3 regions of the Fructilactobacillus carniphilus genome follow, and region 2 is predicted to be linked to each of the others. Evidence: riboswitches for the same ligand, from Rfam matches in the RefSeq annotation. Region 2 holds a riboswitch; each other region holds the start of a gene.
The links. A riboswitch is a leader RNA that binds a small molecule or an ion and turns the genes downstream of it on or off. The one in region 2 is predicted to bind thiamine pyrophosphate.
Positions count from the first base shown of each region.

Region 1: linked by a shared signal. The riboswitch ahead of M3M37_RS06595 (ABC transporter ATP-binding protein) and the one ahead of M3M37_RS05615 (TenA family protein) in region 2 are both predicted to bind thiamine pyrophosphate.
Region 3: linked by a shared signal. The riboswitch ahead of M3M37_RS06460 (ECF transporter S component) and the one ahead of M3M37_RS05615 (TenA family protein) in region 2 are both predicted to bind thiamine pyrophosphate.

Region 1 covers NZ_CP097121.1:1,308,613-1,315,664, reverse strand. The annotation lists gene M3M37_RS06620 (AzlD domain-containing protein) at 32-358, opposite strand; gene M3M37_RS06615 (AzlC family ABC transporter permease) at 345-1,052, opposite strand; gene M3M37_RS06610 (APC family permease) at 1,056-2,501, opposite strand; gene recA (recombinase RecA) at 2,737-3,852, shown strand; gene M3M37_RS06600 (biotin transporter BioY) at 3,899-4,441, opposite strand; TPP riboswitch at 4,615-4,708, shown strand; gene M3M37_RS06595 (ABC transporter ATP-binding protein) at 4,765-6,168, shown strand; gene M3M37_RS06590 (energy-coupling factor transporter transmembrane component T family protein) at 6,168-6,824, shown strand; gene M3M37_RS06585 (hypothetical protein) at 6,837-7,052, shown strand, end outside.
Region 2 covers NZ_CP097121.1:1,102,969-1,110,020, forward strand. The annotation lists gene M3M37_RS05595 (DUF2075 domain-containing protein) at 1-1,103, shown strand, start outside; gene thiM (hydroxyethylthiazole kinase) at 1,139-1,927, opposite strand; gene thiE (thiamine phosphate synthase) at 1,917-2,576, opposite strand; gene thiD (bifunctional hydroxymethylpyrimidine kinase/phosphomethylpyrimidine kinase) at 2,566-3,375, opposite strand; gene M3M37_RS05615 (TenA family protein) at 3,377-4,024, opposite strand; TPP riboswitch at 4,121-4,209, opposite strand; gene M3M37_RS05620 (histidine phosphatase family protein) at 4,251-4,910, opposite strand; gene M3M37_RS05625 (YfhO family protein) at 4,910-7,052, opposite strand, start outside.
Region 3 covers NZ_CP097121.1:1,286,741-1,293,792, forward strand. The annotation lists gene M3M37_RS06440 (MFS transporter) at 1-837, shown strand, start outside; gene M3M37_RS06445 (hypothetical protein) at 855-1,124, shown strand; gene M3M37_RS06450 (hypothetical protein) at 1,184-1,453, opposite strand; gene M3M37_RS06455 (purine-cytosine permease family protein) at 1,705-3,072, shown strand; TPP riboswitch at 3,102-3,190, shown strand; gene M3M37_RS06460 (ECF transporter S component) at 3,264-3,860, shown strand; gene M3M37_RS06465 (GNAT family N-acetyltransferase) at 3,961-4,509, shown strand; gene M3M37_RS06470 (hypothetical protein) at 4,608-4,790, shown strand; gene M3M37_RS06475 (CPBP family intramembrane glutamic endopeptidase) at 4,899-5,741, shown strand; gene M3M37_RS06480 (DUF6271 family protein) at 5,866-7,052, shown strand, end outside.

The sequences.
Region 1 (7,052 bases), 210 kb from region 2:
AATATAAAATCAATATCTAATATAGTTAAAATTAAACTACGAACCGAATTATGGCCAGGGAAACAATTCCCACTGCTACGATGACCAACAAGTTTTTACTAATAACGGCTGAAATCACCGTGGGTACGGAGGCTACCAGATTTTGCCAGTCCAAAGTCGGCAGGTGCCCGAGGTGTTGGTGAAATAAACCAGTAAACCAGAGGGCAGCCATAATTACAACCGGGACAAAACTGAGGAACTCGACCGCTGCCATCGGTAGTTCAAACCGTTTTAACAGTAAAAATGGAATAACCCGATTCAGCCAGGTCACCACTCCACAGCCAACGATAACCAGCAGAACAAATTTAAAAGAAAGCATGTTTCAACAACACCCCCAATCCGCACCCAATCAGGGTCACTAGGATTAACAGCAAATTGCTCGGGACAAAAATCATTCCCACGTAGACTAAGACCAGCGTAATAAGAATCATGATAACTTGAAGCCGGCGATCAATAGTTCGATCTGCCGCCACTTGCAGGTACAATAACCCAATAAACATCGCAATAAAGGCAAAGTCCAATCCAAATTGATTGGGATTGGGAATCAAACTGCCTAACGCTCCCCCAATTCCAGAAGAAATGATCCAGGTTAGATACGCCACCAGGTTGGAGGTATTGAGCCAATCAAAGGATAACTGGCGGTTAGTGTAATTTAACTTGTTCATGCTTAGGGCAAAGGTTTCATCCGTCAATAATGAACCAATGATAACGTTGCGCAGTAACGATTCCTTTTTCATGAACGGCGCCACTGTCATCCCCATCAGTAACATCCGGGCTGACAGCAAAAAGACCGACAGCACGATGGCAGAAAATGAACTTCCCGCTAACAACATGCTGACGATCACAAACTGAGCGGCTCCCGAATACGTAATGGCTGACATTAGCGTAATCATTAAGACGTTGAGACCGGCTGCTTTAGCTACGATACCAAACGCGAGGCCCACGCCAATGTAGCCCGAAAGGGTCGGAATCGTATCCTTAAATCCGGCTTGAGCGCTCAAATCATTCTTCACGAACTAGGCCCCTCCTTGCTCAGATTGACCATGCGCTGTTTTTGAATGACGGGCGCCGTAAAAAATGTAGATTAGCAATCCAATAACGAACCAGGCCAGCGTCAATAACTTAGCATCATTACTTAGTTCCCAGAAAATCACAAACGAAACTAGCGCTGACAAAGCGGGTAGTACCGGATATAACGGCATCCGGAACTTCGGAACCGGTAAATCCTTACCTTCCCGCGGCCGAAGCGCGTAGATTCCTAGTGAAACGAACATAAAGGAAATTAAGGTTCCAGCAGAAACCAAGTTAGCCAGGAACGTGAACGGTAGCATTGCCCCCACCAACACGGCAGCAACCGTCACCACTAAGAGGGCATTCGCCGGGTTATGCTTCTTGTTTACGCGACCTAATTTCCGGGGCAATAAGCCGTCCCGACCAAAGGCATAGACCAACCGTGAGCTAGCTAGCTGGGTCCCAATTAATGAAGCAAAGATTCCCACGATGGCAACTAACGAGAGCAGGTTAGCCGTCAATAGGTGACCAGTTTGCCGCAAGGCCCAGGCCGATGGTTCGGCATTGCCAGCGTAAGTACTGTATTTGAACATTCCGACGAGGACCAGCGAAACGCCCACAAACAACAGACTTCCGATGATTAACGTCCCTAGAATTCCGCGTGGCATGTTCTTACCGGGATCCTTGGTTTCCGCAGTATTCGATGCAATCACGTCAAAGCCTCCATAGGCCACAAAGACCTGTGCTGCTCCGGCTAAGATTCCAGTAAAGCCTCCAAAGGCCGTGCCTGGACGGTGAGCCGGAATAAACGGATGATAGTTAGCGGGGTGAATGGCAGTCAATCCGACCACAATGAACATCACAACCACAGCCACCTTAAGAATTACCAGCACATTTTCTAACTTGTTAACCCCCGCCATTTTGCGGCTTAACAGCAGACTAACTAAGATAATCGAAAGCGCGGCAAAAAGGTCAAAGACCCCACCTGTTTTCGGGTTATACCCTGAGGCTAGGTACGACGGGAGATGAATCCCAAACTCCCCTAAAAAACCCTGGACGTAAGCTGACCAACCGGATGCCACGAAGGTAATTGCCAAAAAGTACTCGGACAACATTAGCCACCCGGCAATCCAGCCAAACCCTTCGCCAAACAACACGCTAATCCAAGAAAAGGCCGATCCGGCCACCGGTAACGTCGCTGCCATTTCGGCATAGGCTAACGCTGCGAGCCCCGCACCAACTCCGCCGACGAGGAAGGCTAAAGCTACCGCAGGCCCCGTATGTTCCGCTGCCACAATTCCAGGTAGAGTAAAGATAGCGGTTCCAACCACCATTCCTAGTCCCAACCCCAGCAAATCCTTCGTTGTCATATGGGGTTCCAGGCGCGAATCTTGATCTAACAAGCCTTGGGCAGATGCCTTCCGGGTAATCCGTTCCCAAATTTTATTCATAAAAAAACCTCCTTAGCCAAACTGATTAATTATTGACTCATTATAATAGTTAATTTTTTGCAAAGATACACATTTTTCCAAATAAGTTATAATTAACGGAGAGCCAGGCAAAATATTTCCGTTAATTAGCTTAAAACTGAACCGTTTTCGGTTGGAATTTCGTACTTAATAGCGTAGAATAATTATTATTGAGGAACCAAACATACGTTCACGCCAAACAGAAAGGGTGCTTTGAATGGCCACAAATTCAAAAAAGAGCGCGCAAGATGCTCGTCAAGCTGAACTTGACAAAGCTTTAAAACAAATCAAAAAAGAATTCGGAACTGGAGCCATCATGCGGATGGGTGAAACCCCTAATTCTAACGTTGAGGCCATTTCCACGGGGATTCTCTCCCTGGATATTGCCTTAGGAATTGGTGGGTTCCCTCGCGGTCGGGTCGTGGAAATTTTTGGAGCTGAATCTTCCGGAAAAACCACAATTGCCCTGCAGGCCGTGGCCGAATTGCAAAAAAACGGTGGTACTGCTGCCTACATTGATGCCGAAAATGCGATGGATCCGGAGTACGCCAAGGCCCTCGGAGTTAACATCGATGACTTATTACTATCCCAGCCTGGAACCGGTGAGGAAGGTCTGCAAATTGCAGACGCCCTAATTGGTTCTGGAGCCATCGACCTCGTAGTGGTAGACTCCGTGGCTGCGTTAGTCCCGAAATCCGAAATTGAAGGTGACATCGGTGATTCCCACGTGGGACTCCAAGCCCGGTTAATGTCACAGGCTTTGCGGAAATTAACCGCCAATATCAATAAGACCAAAACCGTCGTGATTTTCATCAACCAACTTCGAGAAAAAGTCGGGGTCATGTTTGGAAATCCGGAAACCACTCCCGGTGGTCGGGCTCTGAAGTTCTACTCAAGTGTTCGATTGCGGGTAAGCGGTAGTAAGCAATCAAAGGAAGGCCAAGAAGTCGTGGGGAAAGAAACCAAGATCAAAGTGGCTAAGAATAAGGTGGCACCACCATTCAAGACCGTTGACACGTTGATGAGTTTTGGGCACGGAATCGAACCGGTTGCCGACATGGTGAACCTGGCCGTTGATAAAGATATCATTAACAAGTCCGGGTCCTGGTACTCCTATGGAGAAGAACGACTCGGTCAGGGATTGAACAAGACCGTGGCTAACCTGAAGGAAAAACCAGAACTTGTGGATGAATTAACCCACAAGGTCCGGGTCGCTTACGGGATTGAAAAAGAAGACCCAGAAGCAGAAAAAGATGCCGTAAAAGCTAATGCTAAAGAAACAGCTACAACCAACACTTCAACTAAATCAGAAGAAACCGATTTAGACGTCTAGAGTTACGAAGAGCCCCTTCCAAACGAAGGAGCTCTTTTTGTTTGTCCTAAAAATGGGGCAACAAGCGGTGTCGAGCTAATTGATCCGCTACGACCGCCACGACCAACGCTTTTAAGGCATCACCGGGCAAAAAGACCAGGCTGCTAACCAGCACCTGGGTGAACGGTAAGTTACTTTGCCAAGCCAGATAGCCGGCGCCCACGAGGTTCATCAGCAACATTCCACCCACTAAGTTGGCAACTATAAAGCGCCAGAATAATGGAACGCGGCGTAGGTGCTGCACTAACCAGCCAATTGCGTAAGCACAAATCGGCCAGCTAATGAGATAACCAGCGGTGGGTCCAAAGAAGACCCCAACTCCCCCGCGAAAACCTGCTAACAACGGTAATCCAACTGCCACGAGCAGTAAAAAGAGCGTGACGCTCCAAAAGCCGAGTTTCCGGCCCAAACAGGACCCAGCTAGCATGATCCCCGCCGTTTGAAAGGAAATCGGCACGGGTAAAAAAGGAATCGTAATTAACGGAATCAGTCCTAAACAGGCAATGATTGCAATCATCAGGGCACAATAAGTCATTTCTTTCAGCTTCATAAACAGTTTTCATCCTTTACACGTAGTCTGCTTCTGATTGTGCCAAATTAGGAGAACTTTGCCCACCCTCATTGAGTTAGATGGATTAAAACCGCTCTTTTCGGGCAAACAGTTTCGGCTAAATGTCACTTTTGCTGCCCGACCACCAGCCAAAATCTGGTATACTTAACCTAATCGAATAGCTGGGGTGCCCATTTACGGCTGAGATAATACCCGTTGAACCTGATCTAGGTAATGCTAGCGGAGGTAACCTGACACACAGTTGTCGCAAAAAATTCAACCGTCCCCCAATTTTGGAGGGCGGTTTTTTCGTGGAGGAAGCTATGGAACCAGCAGTCACACTGCAACATTTTAGTTTTAAATATCCGAATCAAACTGAACCCTTGTTTCACGACGTTCAGTTAGAAATTCCCACCGGCCATTTTTGGCTCTTAAGCGGTCCATCCGGTTGTGGAAAATCCACCATCTTAGAATTGATCGCCGGACTTAATGATCAATCCTACCAGGGTGAAATTACGTTACAACACCAGCCACTCCCGGAATTACCGGCAGCCCACCGGTCTAAGACCGTCAGCATGATGTTACAGGATCCCAACCAACAGTTTGTCATGCAGACGGTCGCGGGGGAGCTCCAGTTTGCCCTTGAAAATCAGCAAACGGATCCGACAAAAATTCCGGCTAAGATTCAAGCAGCGCTGGAATTTTGTCACATTGAAGCTTTAGCCGAGCGCAAGGTGCTTTCCCTTTCTGGGGGTGAAAAACAAAAGGCCATTTTGGCCACGATGGTAGCGCTCGATCCCGCTATTTTTCTGCTGGACGAACCGTTTGCCAGCATTGATCCGCATTCCAAACGTGACATTTTGCAACAATTGCACCAGCTTCAGACGGAACACGGCAAAACCATCATCGTTTCCGACCACGATTTAACCGGGTATCAGGACCTAGTAGATCACGTGGTCACGGTCGATGCTAACAAACACGAGCTTCATTTGTTGTCGACAACGGAGCAGACCGAACTATTTACCATCCGCCAACAACCTGCGCAACGCTTCTCGCTTCCTGATCCTCAGGATGCACTTTTTCGGCTCCACGACTATCAAATTTGGTACGGACAAACCCCGTTACTTTCGGTACCCAAACTAGCGATTCCAGCTGGTTGTACCCTGATCACTGGACCAAGCGGCAGCGGGAAATCGACTTTAATCCGGAGCCTAAGCAAACTGCAGAAGTATTCCGGGCAAATCAACCTGCAGCAACAAAACATTCAAAAAATCAAAAACAAACGTTACTACGATCGACTCGGACTGGTTTTTCAATCGGCTCCCGATCAATTCCTACGGGTGACCGTTGCCGAAGAGTTAGAGTTGGCACTCAAAACTAGCCAATGTCCCACATGGAACACTGAGACTGTGAATCAGGCCCTGCACCAGTTACACCTCGAAGGTCACGAACAACAGAGCGTCTACACTCTCAGTGGAGGCCAGCAGAAAAAGCTCCAAATTCTAGTAATGATGATTCGCAATCCCCAGTTGCTGCTTCTGGACGAACCGTTTGCCGGTCTCGATCAAGCTTCTGTGGCCACCGTGCAAGCGTTGTTAAAGCAACAATACCAGGGATCCGACCAGCAGTTACTGGTGATTAGTCACCAGCGCTTTGCCATTCCTCACTTTTACGATTACCACTTACAACTTGCCGAGCACACGTTTACCTACCAGGAGGCCGACTAATGAATCCTGCCTTAAAGTTACTTTTAATTGTCCTAATTGCCTTTGAAATCTCGCTGATTCCGAACCTAACCATTAATTTAGTTCTGATTGTCGTCTGCCTTGGTTATCTAATTTGGAAACAAAGTCGGCAGCTCAAGAAGGTTCTCACGTTTAGCCTAATTGCCCTGCTACCCGCGCTCGGGATTTTCTTCTCACAGCTTTATTACGGAGCAAACGGTCTCTACATGGGAACCGTGCTCTTCACTCGGCTCTACGCCTACGTGTACCTCGGCTTGGGTTTTTCCCTAACCACCCCGATGATCCAGTTAGCCCAAGCGCTAGAACAAAATGCGCACGTCCCGTCCAAGTTCGTGTACGGAGTCTTAGCCGCCATCAACCTGGTCCCGCGGTTTCAACAGGAACTGCAAGTCATCCGCGCCAGCGGTAACATGCGCGGTCAGGTATTACATCCGTGGGGGCCCACGATTTACTTTAAGGCCTTAGTCGTGGCCCTCGGTTGGTCCAATCACCTCGCCCGCGCCATGGAATCACAAGGGTTTGTGGAAGATCAACCGCGAACCTTTGCCACGCCCATCCGCGTCACAAACCGCGACTGGATTACACTAGTTGGCGCTCTCGTCCTGGTCCAACTAGTGCTCTTTCTCGCCCCAGCGTAGGAGGTAATCTCCATGCATAAGCAACAAACCGCTGCTGCCCTGATCGAAGGGTACTTGCACCAAAATCACATCACTCCCGCTGCCATCGTCGACCTGACCCGTGCCTATCAGGGTCAGTACAGTCAGCTTCCGGATTACGCAATCACCCAGAAATGGTTAAACGAATTGTTCCAAAATCCCGTCGTGTGGAAACCCGTGCTACTCGTGATTGAGATGGAACAAGCAGCC
Region 2 (7,052 bases):
TTTTCACCATTAACGGCGACTGTGGGACGGGCAAAAGTGTAATTCTCAGTCAGCTTTTTTACGAACTCCAACAGGCCGCCCACAATGAACACAGTCGGTTTTCCGGCACGAAAAACTATTTTTTGGTCAACCACCCCGAGGTCCTCAAGGTCTACAAGCAAATGGCCGGGCCCGAGCAAAACGTGCTTAAGAAAAACTTTCTGCGCCCGACTTCCTTCATTAACCAGTTGCACAAACGGCACGAACGCGCCGACGTGGTGGTGATTGACGAAGCACACTTGTTGCTCTCGCAACCAGATCACTACAACAACTTTTACGGCGACAACCAGCTGACAGAGATTCTTAAGCTGAGTCGGGTGGTCATCTGCGTCTTTGACTTTCACCAGGTAATTCAAACTAAGAATTACTGGGACCAAGAACTGTTAAATCGGATTGTGGCCCCCTATCCCCACGCAGAGTACGATTTAACGCATCAATTTCGCATGACTGCTAGTCCGGAGTTAATTCACTGGATGGACGCCTTTAGCGCGGGCGAGTTACTCCCATTACCTGCAAATACCAGGCAGGACTATGACTTTCGCATCTATGCGGATGCCGAAGCGATGCGGCAGGCCATTGTGCACCGCAATCAGGAAGTGGGGTTGTCCCGGATTGTCGCGACCACCGGTTATCCCTCCACGTTAGACGGGGGCAAACACTACATTCACGAAACCGGGGGCTTTCACATGCCGTGGGATCAATATAATTACACGCAAACCCCCTGGGCCGAGATTCCAGAGACGATTGACGAAGTGGGATCAATTTATACCTGCCAGGGTTTTGATCTGAACTACGTCGGGCTGATTCTCAGTCCCCTGTTGTATTTGGACCCTGCTGATCATCGCATCAAGGTAGACCTCAGTAAGAAAACTAACAACGAGATGATCAAACGCCGGACGGACGTTACTGATCCAGCACAATTCACCCGCATGAAACACCAAATCATTTTAAATTCTGTGAACGTCCTCTTAAAACGGGGGATTCACGGTGCTTACCTGTATGCGCACGATCCTGAATTACGGGGAGCCCTGTTACAGAGCTATCACTCCCTCAATTTAGACTAAAAAAGATCGCTTTCCAGTTGGAAAGCGGTCTTTTTTTAGTTCTTTTGCAGTTGTAAACGTTGTTGCAAGGTCTGATCATCTAAGCGGGCGAGTTGGTTATAAGTTTCGGCTATAAACGAGAACGGCGCATCGGGATACCGCTCCGCCGCCAGTTCCGCTGCTACTGGCAAAATGCCCGTTGCGGTGGCAATGGTCTCTAGGTCGGCACTTACGCCCGTGGCCACCCCCAGTAAGCCATCGAGGACATCACCCATCCCCACGTTGGTGGTTAACAGCGGTGCATTATTTGCAATCCGATACACCGTGGTGCCATCCGTAACAATGTCCGTGGGTCCGGAAATTACCACCACACAGTTCAGTTGTTGGGCGGCCGTTTGCGCAACTTCAACCGGATCAGCGGTTCCTTGTCCAGCATCAATTCCGTGCTGTTCCCACTTAATCCCGGCCAGTGCAGCCACTTCACCGGCGTTACCACGAATCACCATCACCTGAACGTGCTCTAAAAGTTGTTGGGTCCGTTGGCGCCGTAAGGGAGTGGCTCCCACCGCCACCGGGTCAAAGATCACCGGATGTTGCACCTGATTGGCCGCTTGCCCCGCCGTTAGCATTAGTTCCTGCGCTACGGGATTGGTTGACCCCAGGTTTAAAACCACCGTGTTAGCAATGTGGGCTAAATCAGCTGCTTCCAGTGGATCAGCCACCATCATCGGTGAACCGCCAATGTAGTTGATTCCATCTGCAACCCGCTGTGGGGTCACGTGGTTAGCGACGTTTAAGACAATCGGGGTCTGACTGTGAATCTGGGCTAATAGGTTAGTTTTCATGAGTTGCTCCCTTCGTTTTTAAAAGCTGCACCGTTTTCTGAAGATCTGAACTCTGCGTAATGGCAGAAATCACTGAAACTCCAATGGTTGGCACCGCACTCAGTTCATGGACGTTGGTTTCACTAATGCCACCGATGGCAACCAGGGGCAGCTCCGTTTGTGCTTGCACCGCTTGAAGCCCGGCTACGCCAATCGGAGCCTGGGCATCCGGTTTACTATCAGTCGCAAAGACCGGTCCCACGCCTAGATAATCCACCTGCGGAAGGTCAGCTTGACTAGCTTGCAATTCTGCTTCGTTGTGAACCGATAATCCAATGATCCAGTCAGGATGTTGAGCTCGAATTGGGCCTACGGTATCATCGGTCTGACCCACGTGGACCCCCTCGGCTCCAATCTGTTCCGCTAACTGAACGTCATCATCAACTAGCAGGGGAACATCAGCTGCTTGGGTCAACTGGTGGATTGCTTTTCCTAATCGTACCCGTGCCGCCGCATCCAATTGAGACCCGTCTTTTTCGCGGAATTGAACTGCCGTGACTCCAGCAGCGAGCGCTTGTTGCACCACCTGCAACAGTCGGGCGGGTTGCTGCTCCACGTTTTGGGTTCCAATTACCAAGTACACTTGCAACATTGCTGGCTTAAATTTCATCATGTTCCTCCCATAACCCGTGATTCAACGGTCCGTGACCGTGACCCAGTGGCAACGGATGCGGAATAATTGCAGCTAAGTAGTTGTGTGCCTGCCGAATCGCCTGCTTTAGGTTCATCCCGTGGGCCACGTAGGAGACGATGGCGGACGACAAGGTATCGCCCGTACCGTGCGTTCGGTTCGTGTTAACTCGGGGACTTTCCAGCCAGTAATCGGTACCATCCGCTAGTTTCACGTAATCGGCCACCACAGCATCCGTCCCGTGACCGCCCTTAATCACCACGTTGGCAGCTCCCAACTGCTGAATCTGCTTCGCTGCGTTTAAAACGTCTACCCGGTCGTGAATCGCACGGCCGGCTAATAGTTCGGCTTCTGGTAAATTAGGCGTAACCACGTCGGCTAGCGGCAGTAAATCCGTTTTAAGAGTCGCAATTCCAGCTTCATCTAACAAATGACTACCACCCTTAGCGACCATCACCGGATCCACGACGACCACTGGAAAGTGGTAGCGAGCCAGGTTTCTCACTACCGCCTGCACGTGCTCGGCGTCAAAAAGGGCTCCTGTTTTAGCGGCCCGAACGTCAAAGTCCGCGGCAACGGATGCAAATTGAGCATCTATCATGGCGGCGTCCACGGTTTCAATCCGTTGCACGCCCTCCGTATTTTGCGCCGTCAATCCGACTACTACCGATGTCGCAAAGGTTTTAAGGGTTTGCATCGTTTTGATGTCGGCCATCATTCCCGCACCCCCACCAGAATCAGTGCCCGCAATCGTGAGTCCCGTTGGATATTGTGGCATGTTAATCATCCTCCTCGGCCTGGGTAAAAAAGGCCAGTTCTAATTCACAACTCTTGCGAAAAACTTGCTGCGCCTGCTGCCGTTCCGCAGCCGTTACGGTTGGGCTCAGCTGATCCAACTCATGAAACATGGTGTGGTTAAAATCATCATCAGTTCCGACATAGAAGTTAATCCAGTCGGCAAATGGATTATCCGCCTGATTAGCTCCCTGCTGGACCAATCGTTGCGCCAGTTTACTATAAACCGCGGGACAGGCTTGCATGCTGGCGAGTCCCAAAAAGGCGGATTGTTCAGCTGAGCGTTCCATGTGTTCCAAGTACGCCTTGGTGACTTGCTTAGCAGCCGGTACCGGCGTCATAATCTGATCCGTCGTGGTCTGCGCCACCTTCAGTAACACCTGATGCGCCCCATTTTCCCGCTGAATGTCGTGTTCCGTTTGCTCCAGTAAACTAGGATTTAATGCGCCTAGTACCTGCTGATACAGGGTTAAAAAGCGATCTAAGTACAAATTATCCTGTTGGACGTAATTCACTACGGCCGCCCGGGATAAACTTCCCGTAGCAATCTCTTTTACAAAGGAATTCTCCATAAATTGTGGCATCAGTTCCGCCACCGTCTGTTGCATCTGCCTACTTCCGGTTGGTTGCATTAGTCAATCTCCTTCTCATGAGCTAAATTTACCAAATAAAAAAAGTTCCCAGCAATCGCTGAGAACTTTGGGATTAACAATTATTAAGGGACGGAATCCGTCCGGATAAAAGTTTCCTGCGATAGTGTTAACTACATCAGGTTCAATGGGTATAATCTCAGCGCATGGCACCCCAACTTTTTATTTGATTAACGTCATTGTAGCACTAGTTGCTTGAACCAAGCAACTACACGTCCTGGTCTAATTTATTGTAGTATTCAACTTCAATGGTTTCCGGATGAATCAGTAACTTAGTGATACTACCATTTTTAGCGGCTTGCCCATCATCGAGTTCTGGGGCGTATCGATCCACAATCGATCGAATCGTCATCCCGTGGGACACAATCAGGATGTTTTGCCCGTCTTCAGTATTTTCCCGAATCCGATCAAAGCCCCGGTTCAAGCGATCCCAAAACTGTTGATTATTTTCGGCATTGTTGTACAGATCCGCCTTGGCAATCAGATCCCGAGCTCGTTCCAGTCCGTAGTGGTCTAAAACGCCCGCTTCGTTAGTAATATCAACTTGTTCCCCCACGAACTGCCACATTTGTTCGAGGTTTTCCCCTTCAAAGTAGCCGTGGAACTGTTCTCGCAGTTCAGGATATTGGTAAGTAATGATGTCCATCCCACGCGGATTTTTCTTCAAAATTTCCCGACCAGTGGCCACTGCCCGTCCCGAATCACTGGTAAAGGCGGCGTCAAATTCAATCTTGGCTAACCGGTCACCCGCGTCCTGGGCATCCGCAATTCCCTTCGAAGTCAAGGGGGAATCAATCCACCCCTGGACCTTGTTATAGAGGTTTAAATAAGTTTGTCCGTGTCTTACTAAATATGCTGTTACTGCCATTATGCATCTCTCCTAACCGTACGCTTTTTCCGCCAGAACCAACCGGCCAGTCCGGTTCCAATTAATCCCACTAATGAAATTAAGAAACCAGCCTTAAGACCCGGAGTCTGGTACCGGAACGTCAAACGATGAGTGCCGGGGGTTAACCGGACTTGTGACAAGCCGTTTACCGCCCTCTTCATTTTAACAGGTTTATTGCCATCTGTAATCGTCCATCCTTGATCGTACGGAATGCTAATCAGCACCACCGGACGGGCTTTAGTCGTTTGGACCGTGCCCGTAAAGTGGTTCCCATGAATGGCAAGGCGGTCCGGATGATTCACGTGCAATTGATAAGGTCTCGTAGCCTGGCTAAAGCGATCTACCGCTTGACCCTGATAAATAGCAAAGGTCGTTTGCAAATCACGTTGATTGAGCTTCCGGTTACTCATGAACTGCACCGTGAACTGCTCGTGCGCCTTTCTGTGTCCTAGTTCAATCAGCTCTGCTCCATTCTGTGGATAGCGACTCTGAATGGGCTGACCGTTGACCTGAATCTGCAGTTTTTGGTTGGGACTAACGCGTTGTAAGTCAAGATACTGCATGCCCGGTTTGGCAGCTGTCACCCGAACTTGATAACGGTACTGACCGGCTTTTTTCTGAGCTTGCACCAGCTGAACCGCATTGGGATGAAAGACAGTGGTCTTAGAATTACTTTCCGCTTGAAACAAGCGATTCAAATTACCGTACACATCATTGTTGGCCAAGCGGAGGTGTTCCAGTTGATCCGAAACAGCATAACCGAGGCCAGCGTTGGTCGACGTGGTTTTAATCTGCCGCTTTCCGGCAGAACTAATGTCCACCTGACGCCCAACGCTCAAGAGCTGCGCAGTTACAGGCGTTAGGCCTCGGACACTAACCCGCCGTTCGTTTCGACTGTACAAGCCCAGCTTTGTCAGTGCATCGTGCGTGTGAACGTTGAGCGAAGACGTGTAACTATTCACTCCGTAAAAATCAAACAGGAGGGAGTCATTGTACTGGTTGTAATTAATGTTGAAGTTGTGCACGTACAATTGGTTATTGACGTCTAACCGAGTAAAGCGGTGGCGATTCTGATCCGTTTTCACCAGTTGAGCGGACCGATTGTACTTTTGCACAAACTGGGTTTGATTCCCGTATTCATGGGTACCACCGAGGGCCAGCCACAGGTTGGTACCCATTTCGAGGGACACTACCAGTAACAATAACGGCCACCAGCGTGGTTGTCGTTGACTAATCCCAATTGCTGCAACCGTCAGTAAAATAAACAGCATGGCCCACAACCAGTTCCAATAGCTAGTCACATAGAACGGCGTGGCCCAGTGCAGGGCTCGCGCAATCCGAATTTCTAAGAAAGCGGATCCGTAACCAATTGTGATTAATAAGGCTAATAAGCCGGCCGCTTTTTTAACCACCTGAAATTGAGCAAACGCTCCGCGCCGCCAAGCTTGGTAACCCAGCCAGATCATCACAAAACTCAACATGTAAACTTCGCGGAACGGGAACCCGGCGGGCATTTGAAACATGTGCCAGACCGTGTCGAAGGTGGCAATCAGCATCCCGACAAAAATCGCTCCCACTAACCAGGCTGAGGCTCGCTTTTCGTGACGTTTAATTTTAGGACTAAACCAGAACACGAGGATACCTAAAGCAAAGAAACTCCCAACAAACAAGGAGGGTTCGTGGTTTAAGCGGCCCACAAAGTTCGTCGCGCCGACCCCTAAACTAAGCAGGTCGGATGGCAAAAACCGGAAGATTGGTAGGAAACTAGTCCAATCGAGGCTTCCCTTCCCCGTTGACAGCATCCCCACCAAGGTGGGCACTAGCAAGATTGCTGATAGAGCCCCGCCAAGGATGGAGCTGACGATGTATTTAACCAGTAAAGCTCCCTGGGTCTTGACGTAGGCCCAGAACTTCATGGACTGCGGTTGGTGCAATAACAGGAGGTAAACAAAGTAGATCACAGAGTAAACGCACAGCATGTACCCCATGTAATAGTTCAACAGGATGGCAACCAATAAAGTAAAGGTATACCAACCCCACTTGCCTTTCTGAAAGAGCCGGTCAATGGCAAGCGTCAAGAACGGTAAGACCATCAACGCTTCCAGCCACATAAAGTCGTAA
Region 3 (7,052 bases), 180 kb from region 2:
ATTCCCTACCTGGTCGGAGGCACGATCATTGCTGACCTGACCCTGATTTTACTGCCGAACGCCGGGGACTGGGGCTTACCGATTTCCGTGGTCTTGGGAATTGGAGCGGTACTGGTGTTACTGTACATCGTGGCCGCGAACTCCTGTGTGGCACCCTTTAAGATCCTGATTGGCGACATGGTTAGTAGTGAACAAAAAGGACAGGTCACCTCGCTGCAAAGCATTATGGTTAACGGCGGAAGCATCTTAGCCGCCATTACCCCGTGGCTCCTGTCGGTTCTCGGCGTTAGCAACGTGGCGCGACCGGGTGCCGCCCCGTTGACCATGAAACTGGTTTTCTACTTGGCGGCGGCCGTGCTAACCATCTGTGCCATTTTGACGGTGATGAACGTCCGTGAGTACACACCAGCGGAACTGGAGCTGTATCAAGGACCACCGGCGCAGACGAAGCCGAGTTACTGGCAGTTAATCAAGCAGGCACCACCGATTTTTTGGACGATTGCGCTAGTGCAGGGGCTGTGTTTCGTGGCCTTTGCGCTGTTGTGGACATACGGTGCCGGAACCATTGCTGCCAACGTTTATCACACCACTAATCCAGCCAGTGCGGCGTACCAGCAGGGAGGAAATCTCTTTGGGGTGTTATCCGGAGTGTACGCCTTAGCCGCCTCCGTTCTGGCAGTAGGATTAGGCCGGGTGCCACGCCGGTATCAAGTGCATGCATTGGGCGGAAGCTTAGCGGTTGGAGCCGTGGGCTTTGTGGGGATTGGAATTTTACATTCTATCTTAGGCATGGTGCTGGCCTTCATTCTAATTGGATCCCGCTCCCTACCTGTCTAACGACACCAATCTTAGGCATGGTGCTGGCCTTCATTCTAATTGGAGTTGGCTGGGCTGGGATTATCATCTACCCATTGGCTTTTGTGATGGATGCGATTCCAGCACAGAATGCCGGAGTCTATCAGGGGCTATTTAACGCCCAAGTTTGTGTCCCGCAAATTGTGGCTTCGCTCCTAAGCGTGCTGATCTTACCGTTGATTGGTAATTCGTTACCGACGTTAATGCTAATTGGGAGTTTGTTCTGGATTGCCGGCACGCTTGCCGTGGGCCTAGTGAAACTTAAATAAAGCTGCGCCAAACAAAAATCCGCTAACCAAACGAGGCTAGCGGATTTTTTTAATCTGTTTTATTGGTGTTCGTGAACCGTTTTGGGTTCTTTAAAGAAGCACACGTATTCAAAGTAGGCTAATAAGAGGCCAGAAACTAAAGCGCCCCAAATACCAGCCATGTAGTACAGACCAAGCACGGCGGTGATTCCAACGGCACTAACCGTTAAAATCAATGACCAACGTTGCATCGTGGATAGTTCTTGGGTGTGACCCATGAAACTAATTCCTAAAACGCCGGCACTTACGAAACCAACGATTCCGATTAATGCATGTAATAAGATAACCATTGCGATTCTCCTTTCTGCGATGTTCCTACCTTTATTTTATCATGTTTCCGCTTTCACGGGGGGAATAATTTGAGCTTGTGAAGGGATTGGGGCGTTAGTTAGTTTTGATTATAAGCTAATTCTAACCAACATCACAAACGGGCTAGAATTACTGGCAGTGCTACCGTTTCGCACTAATCTCTGCTATACTAAGAAAGACGATTATTGATATAAAACAGACACAAAATGTTAATATTTTGGAGGAAACTATATTGAATAATAGCAAGTACGCGTTCCGAGTCATTCCACAAGACGAACGGAATATGAACTACTGGGACATGTTTGCCACGTGGTTTGGCGCGAACGCCAATAACGGGACCTGGTTCATCGGGGGCGTGGTAGCCGCCTGTGGCTTGATTGGTGGGACGACCGCAACGTTAATTGCCGGAGTGCTGGCCTACATCTTTTTGAGCATGTTGGGATACGTGGGTTACCAAACCGGAGCCACGACCACAGTGTTATCCCGGGGATCGTTCGGGATTCGCGGAAGTATTATTCCGTCGCTGATTAACATCACCTTGTTCTTGGGATGGACGGCCGTGAATACCTTCATTGCGGCAACCTCGTTAGCCTTCATTTTCCATAGCCTCTTTAACTGGCCACTCTTTGGTCATCCGGGTGGGAACCTCGGGATGATTGTCGGAATTGGAATTATGAGTGTGCTACACATTTTGAGTATCGTGGCAGGCCAACGTTCCGTGCAGTTAGTGGAACGGATTGGAGTCGTGCTGGTCATCATCTTTGTGATTTTGGAAACGATTGTGGTCTTTAAGAACGTTTCCATGACCGACCTGTTACACTATCGGATTCCAGCGGCACAAAAGATGCCGTTTGGGCTGGGAATCGATACGATTGCCGATGCTAGTCTAGGCTGGGTTACCGGTGCCGCTGACTTTACCCGGTTCACGCGCAAAAAGCACGTGGCCATCAGTGCTCCGTTCTGGGGCGCCCTGCTCGGGTTAATGAGTTTCACGTTGATTGGGATTTGTACCACGATTAGCGTGGCCATGACGTCTGGAAGTTACGATCCGAACAACTCTGATCCTAGTATCATTGCCAATAAGCTTGGCCTTGGCTTCATCGCTATGATTGTGATTGTCTTGACCAGTATGACGGCCAACGCGGTTAACATTCAGGCCGGGGCTTCCGCTTTGAACAACGTCTTTCACAAGGTTAGTTTCAACAAGTCATTGGTTATTATTACGCTTGTTTCCATGTTATTAACCTTTGTGCCGTTGCTAAACGGAAGTTTCTTAGCCTCCTTCACGTCCTTCTTGGACTACACGGGAATGCTGCTGGGACCAATCATCGCCATCATGTGTGTCGATTACTTCCTCTTAAACTGGAAGAATTACACGCCCCAAACCTTGGCTAATCCAAAGGGACAACTCTGGTACCAGGGTGGTTACAACGTGATTGCGATTGTGACACTGGTCTTAGGCGTGATTTTGTACCTGGTTTTGAAGAACATGCCGGTCATTAAAGAGACCGTCGGCGCTACGTTTATCTCGATGATTTTCTCCGCCATTGTCTACTACGGATTGTCCCGTGGTTTTGGCCTAGAAAAAAATACGAAGTAGTAAGAAAAAATATGTTATAATAAGTTCAGAATAAAAAGTTGGGGTGCCACGAGCTGAGATTAAACCCATTGAACCTGATGTAGTTAGGACTGCCGCAGGGAACGATTATCGCGTTTGAAAAGCTGATTGTTACTAGTGCAATCATAAATTCGTTTTTCAAAGCACTCAGCCGTGGTTGAGTGCTTTTTATTATGGCTAAATTACAAACGGAGGACGAAATTATGAAACGCTGGGTATCAGAATGGCATTTGAAAAACATCATTTTAGTAACGTTAATTGGTATTATCACGGGATTGATTTTCTGGATTATGGACCCGATTTACACGGCCGTGACAGCGGTATTAACGCCGTTGGGCTTGGCACCGTTTGCCGGTTCGATCCTGCTCGGATTCTGGACGATGGCTGGTCCACTGGCACTATTGGTAGTTCGGATTCCCGGTTCCGGATTGTTAGCTGAACTGCTGGGTTCTGTCGTAGAAATGTTGCTCGGCGGAATCTGGGGTGCTTCCACGTTGATTTCTGGGTTAATCCAAGGGGTAAGTTCTGAACTTGGATTTGCGGTCACGGGCTACAAGAACTACGGCTGGCTGAGTGTGACGCTGACTTCGATTACCACCACGGTGATTACGTTTGGGTACCAATTAATCAGACAAGACTATGCCGGCTTTAGCGTGGGCTTGATTGCGACACTGTTCGTAGTTGCATTGGTATCCGTCTTCATCTTCAGTGGTGTGCTTTCACTGTTGATTGCGCGGATGTTGGAACGGGCTCATTTGTTGGAAAAATGAGCCATATTTATGAATGATGAAGCGACTGTCAGTGGACGGTCGCTTTTTTATGTCTTTTGGTTTATGGTTGTTTCAATCATGAAATCAAGGAGGAATTACAATGTCAGGAACCCAAAAGTTGACCTCTGAGCGACTAATTTTACGGCCGTTACAGGAAAGCGATACTGCTATGATGTTTTATAACTGGGCCAGTGATCCACGGGTCACCAAATATTTAACGTGGCCAGCACATGAATCCATTGAAATGACGAAAGAAAGTTTGAAAATTCGGCAACCGTGGTATCAGCAGCCTGATTATTATGATTGGGGAATTGTTTTAAAAGAAAATGGCGAGTTAATTGGAACGGTTTCCGTCGTGAATCAAGACCAGCACGTTAAATTGATGGAATTTGGCTTTTGCATTGGTCACGATTGGTGGGGGAACGGCTATACTCCCGAAGCTGTAAAATTAGTGATTGCTTATTTATTTCAAAACAGTGATGTCAATAGAATTGAGATTATTCATGATCGCAGGAATGTGAACTCCGGTAAGGTAATTAAGAAATGCGGATTAACTTACGAAGGAACCTTACGGCAGCGAGGACTTAACACTTCTGGTGTTTGTGATGAAGCAATTTATTCGTTGCTACGTGAAGATTATTGTAAATAATCATGGGTCTTTAAGCATAATTTGCGTTTAAAATTATAATAATGTAAACTTAAAAAATAAAAATTAATCTTTAATAAATAATTTATTAGGAGAAAGATATGAATAGTTTGAGTTCATTTTTAACGACCCTTTCAGGGATTCTATTGTTTACGGCCTTGTTTTCTTTGATAGTTTGGGTTGTAAAGAAATTAAGAAAAAAAGAAACCAAATATTTTGGTTGGTATGCAGTTGTAGTTGCAGTAATTGCAATTATTATCTGGGTGGCGGCTAATCCGATTTAGGTAATTATATTTTAGGACGATGTGGAATTTAATTTTTATAGTTCACATCGTTTTATTATATTTTGCTTGATTAGGTTGACTAAATTTAGAAATAAAGGAGGTTATCAATTGCAGAAATTCAAAAATTCATTTTGGGGAATCACCGCATTTTGGGTCTTGAGTGTCATTTTTATTATTGTATTGATTCCAGCAATTGTGGGGAAATTATTTTTAAGTAATTTGGGGATGATTGGGTTAACCCCACTACATTCCAATAACTTTCAATCGTTTATAATCATTGATTTAATCATGTTGATTGTTTTGATGCTTTTCAATCACTTTTTTTGGAAAGAGAAGATCTTTTGGTTATCTAATGTACCGTTGGGGAAACAATTAGTCGTTGATGGATTGATAGTAATCATATTGGTAGGTCTTTTATACAATATTTTTGCCGTTAAATTTACGTTTAACAATGGCGCTTATATGAACCTCATTAGTGACATTGAAGCTGGTGTTTTGGAAGAATATTTATTTCGAGGGATTTTGTTAATCACACTTCTGAAGTATTTTATTAATGTGCGAAAGTTAGTAAGCTATAAAGGAATTTTGGCTGCTTTATTGGTTAGCAGTTTAATGTTCGCTGTAATGCATTTGGTTAATTTGGTGAGACCATTGTTAGATAGTGAGAACGTAATTAAAGTAGCTGTGCAAATTTTTTTGACGGTATTCGTGGGAATTATTTTGGGGGTTATCTATTTAAGAACGAGAAGTATTATCTTGCCAATGATAGTTCATTTTTGTTTTGATTTTTCCTCTGATTTTATTCAAAATTCGCTTACTTACGTCGGTGGTAATACCGATTTATTTATTCATGCTATTTGTTATATAGTGATTAGTCTTCTTATCTTATTTACTTTTATTAGACCAAGCAATTCCAAGCAGATTCTAAGCAATTTCAAAGTAACTAATTAAGGTTCAGCAAAAGGAGTAGGTTCAATGAGAACCTGCTCTTTTTTAATTTAATTAATCTCCTTTCATCACAAGAAAAGTGATAAGCTATGTAAAACTTATCTACCAAATTAAAAGGAGCATTCCAATGACAGCAGCCCAACATCTCTATGTGATCCCAACTAACCGGGAAGCAGGTGCCAGCATTGCGAGCCTGCTTGATGAAATTAAAATTGCGTTTGCGCAGGGGAAATTAAGTCCGGACCAACTGGTTTTGGTGGTCTTAGATTCCGGGAATGAACACGATTTCGCCGTTAATCATGACCAGTTGCTTCATTCATTAGCTGGCTCTGCAATTAAGGCTTATCACGTAACGGCCGATGATTTTGACCAGTTATTACGGCAAGCAGTAGATCCGGATGTCGTTGACTTGGTCGTGGGAGAAGAATTTTCTTACGGTAAAATGGTTAATAAAATCTCTATCATGGCTAATTTGTTAGGCACTCGGTACGTTCATCGGCGGGATTCGGATGTTTATCTGCAAGCAGATCGGTCGGTAACGCCATTACTGGCAGAATTAGAAGGTTTTGCCATAGACGATAAAGTTAAATTGGTTGGGAGTAGCTACATTGGTGCCTGGGGGATTGATTACTCAGACGTTGAGGATGATCAGGAAACCTTGCGGAAGTTATTTTCTTTGTCCAAGCCGAATTACACAACGGCGCAATTAGATGATTACATTAACAACAAATATGTAGAGGGTTCTAAAGAGACCTTTACTGGGAAACTGACCTTTTCTGAAAAGAAAGCCAATTACATTGATGCCGGTAATTTTGCCCTCAAGGATATCTTTTTAAACGTGCCGGTTTCGCCCGCCAACGTAACTTCAGGAACTGATTATTTGTACCATAATGCGTTGGGTAAATCAGATTGGAAAATGTTGTATCACAACGATCGGGTGATCCATCGCTACAATAAGGACCGCTATGACCGGATTAATCATATTCTCTATGGTGATTCGAAATTGCTGTCGCGACTGATGACCACGGTTACCAAACGGGCGTTGCAGGATCAAACTTTATCCGATGATTTTGCGGTGATGTCCCAACAATTAGCGGATGCGTATGTAGCCGCATTGAAGTCTGACAACTTAAATGATGATTTAAAAGATACTTTTGCTAAATTTGTTGTCGTTTATGCTGCGATTCCGCATGAAAATTATCAAGCGGTGGCTCAACATGTAGCGCAACATGAGGATGAGTATTTAGCTAAAACGGTCCGCGACGTGCAAAATTTTGTGACACTGTTGCGAAAATGGCCGGATGTGATGGCTGA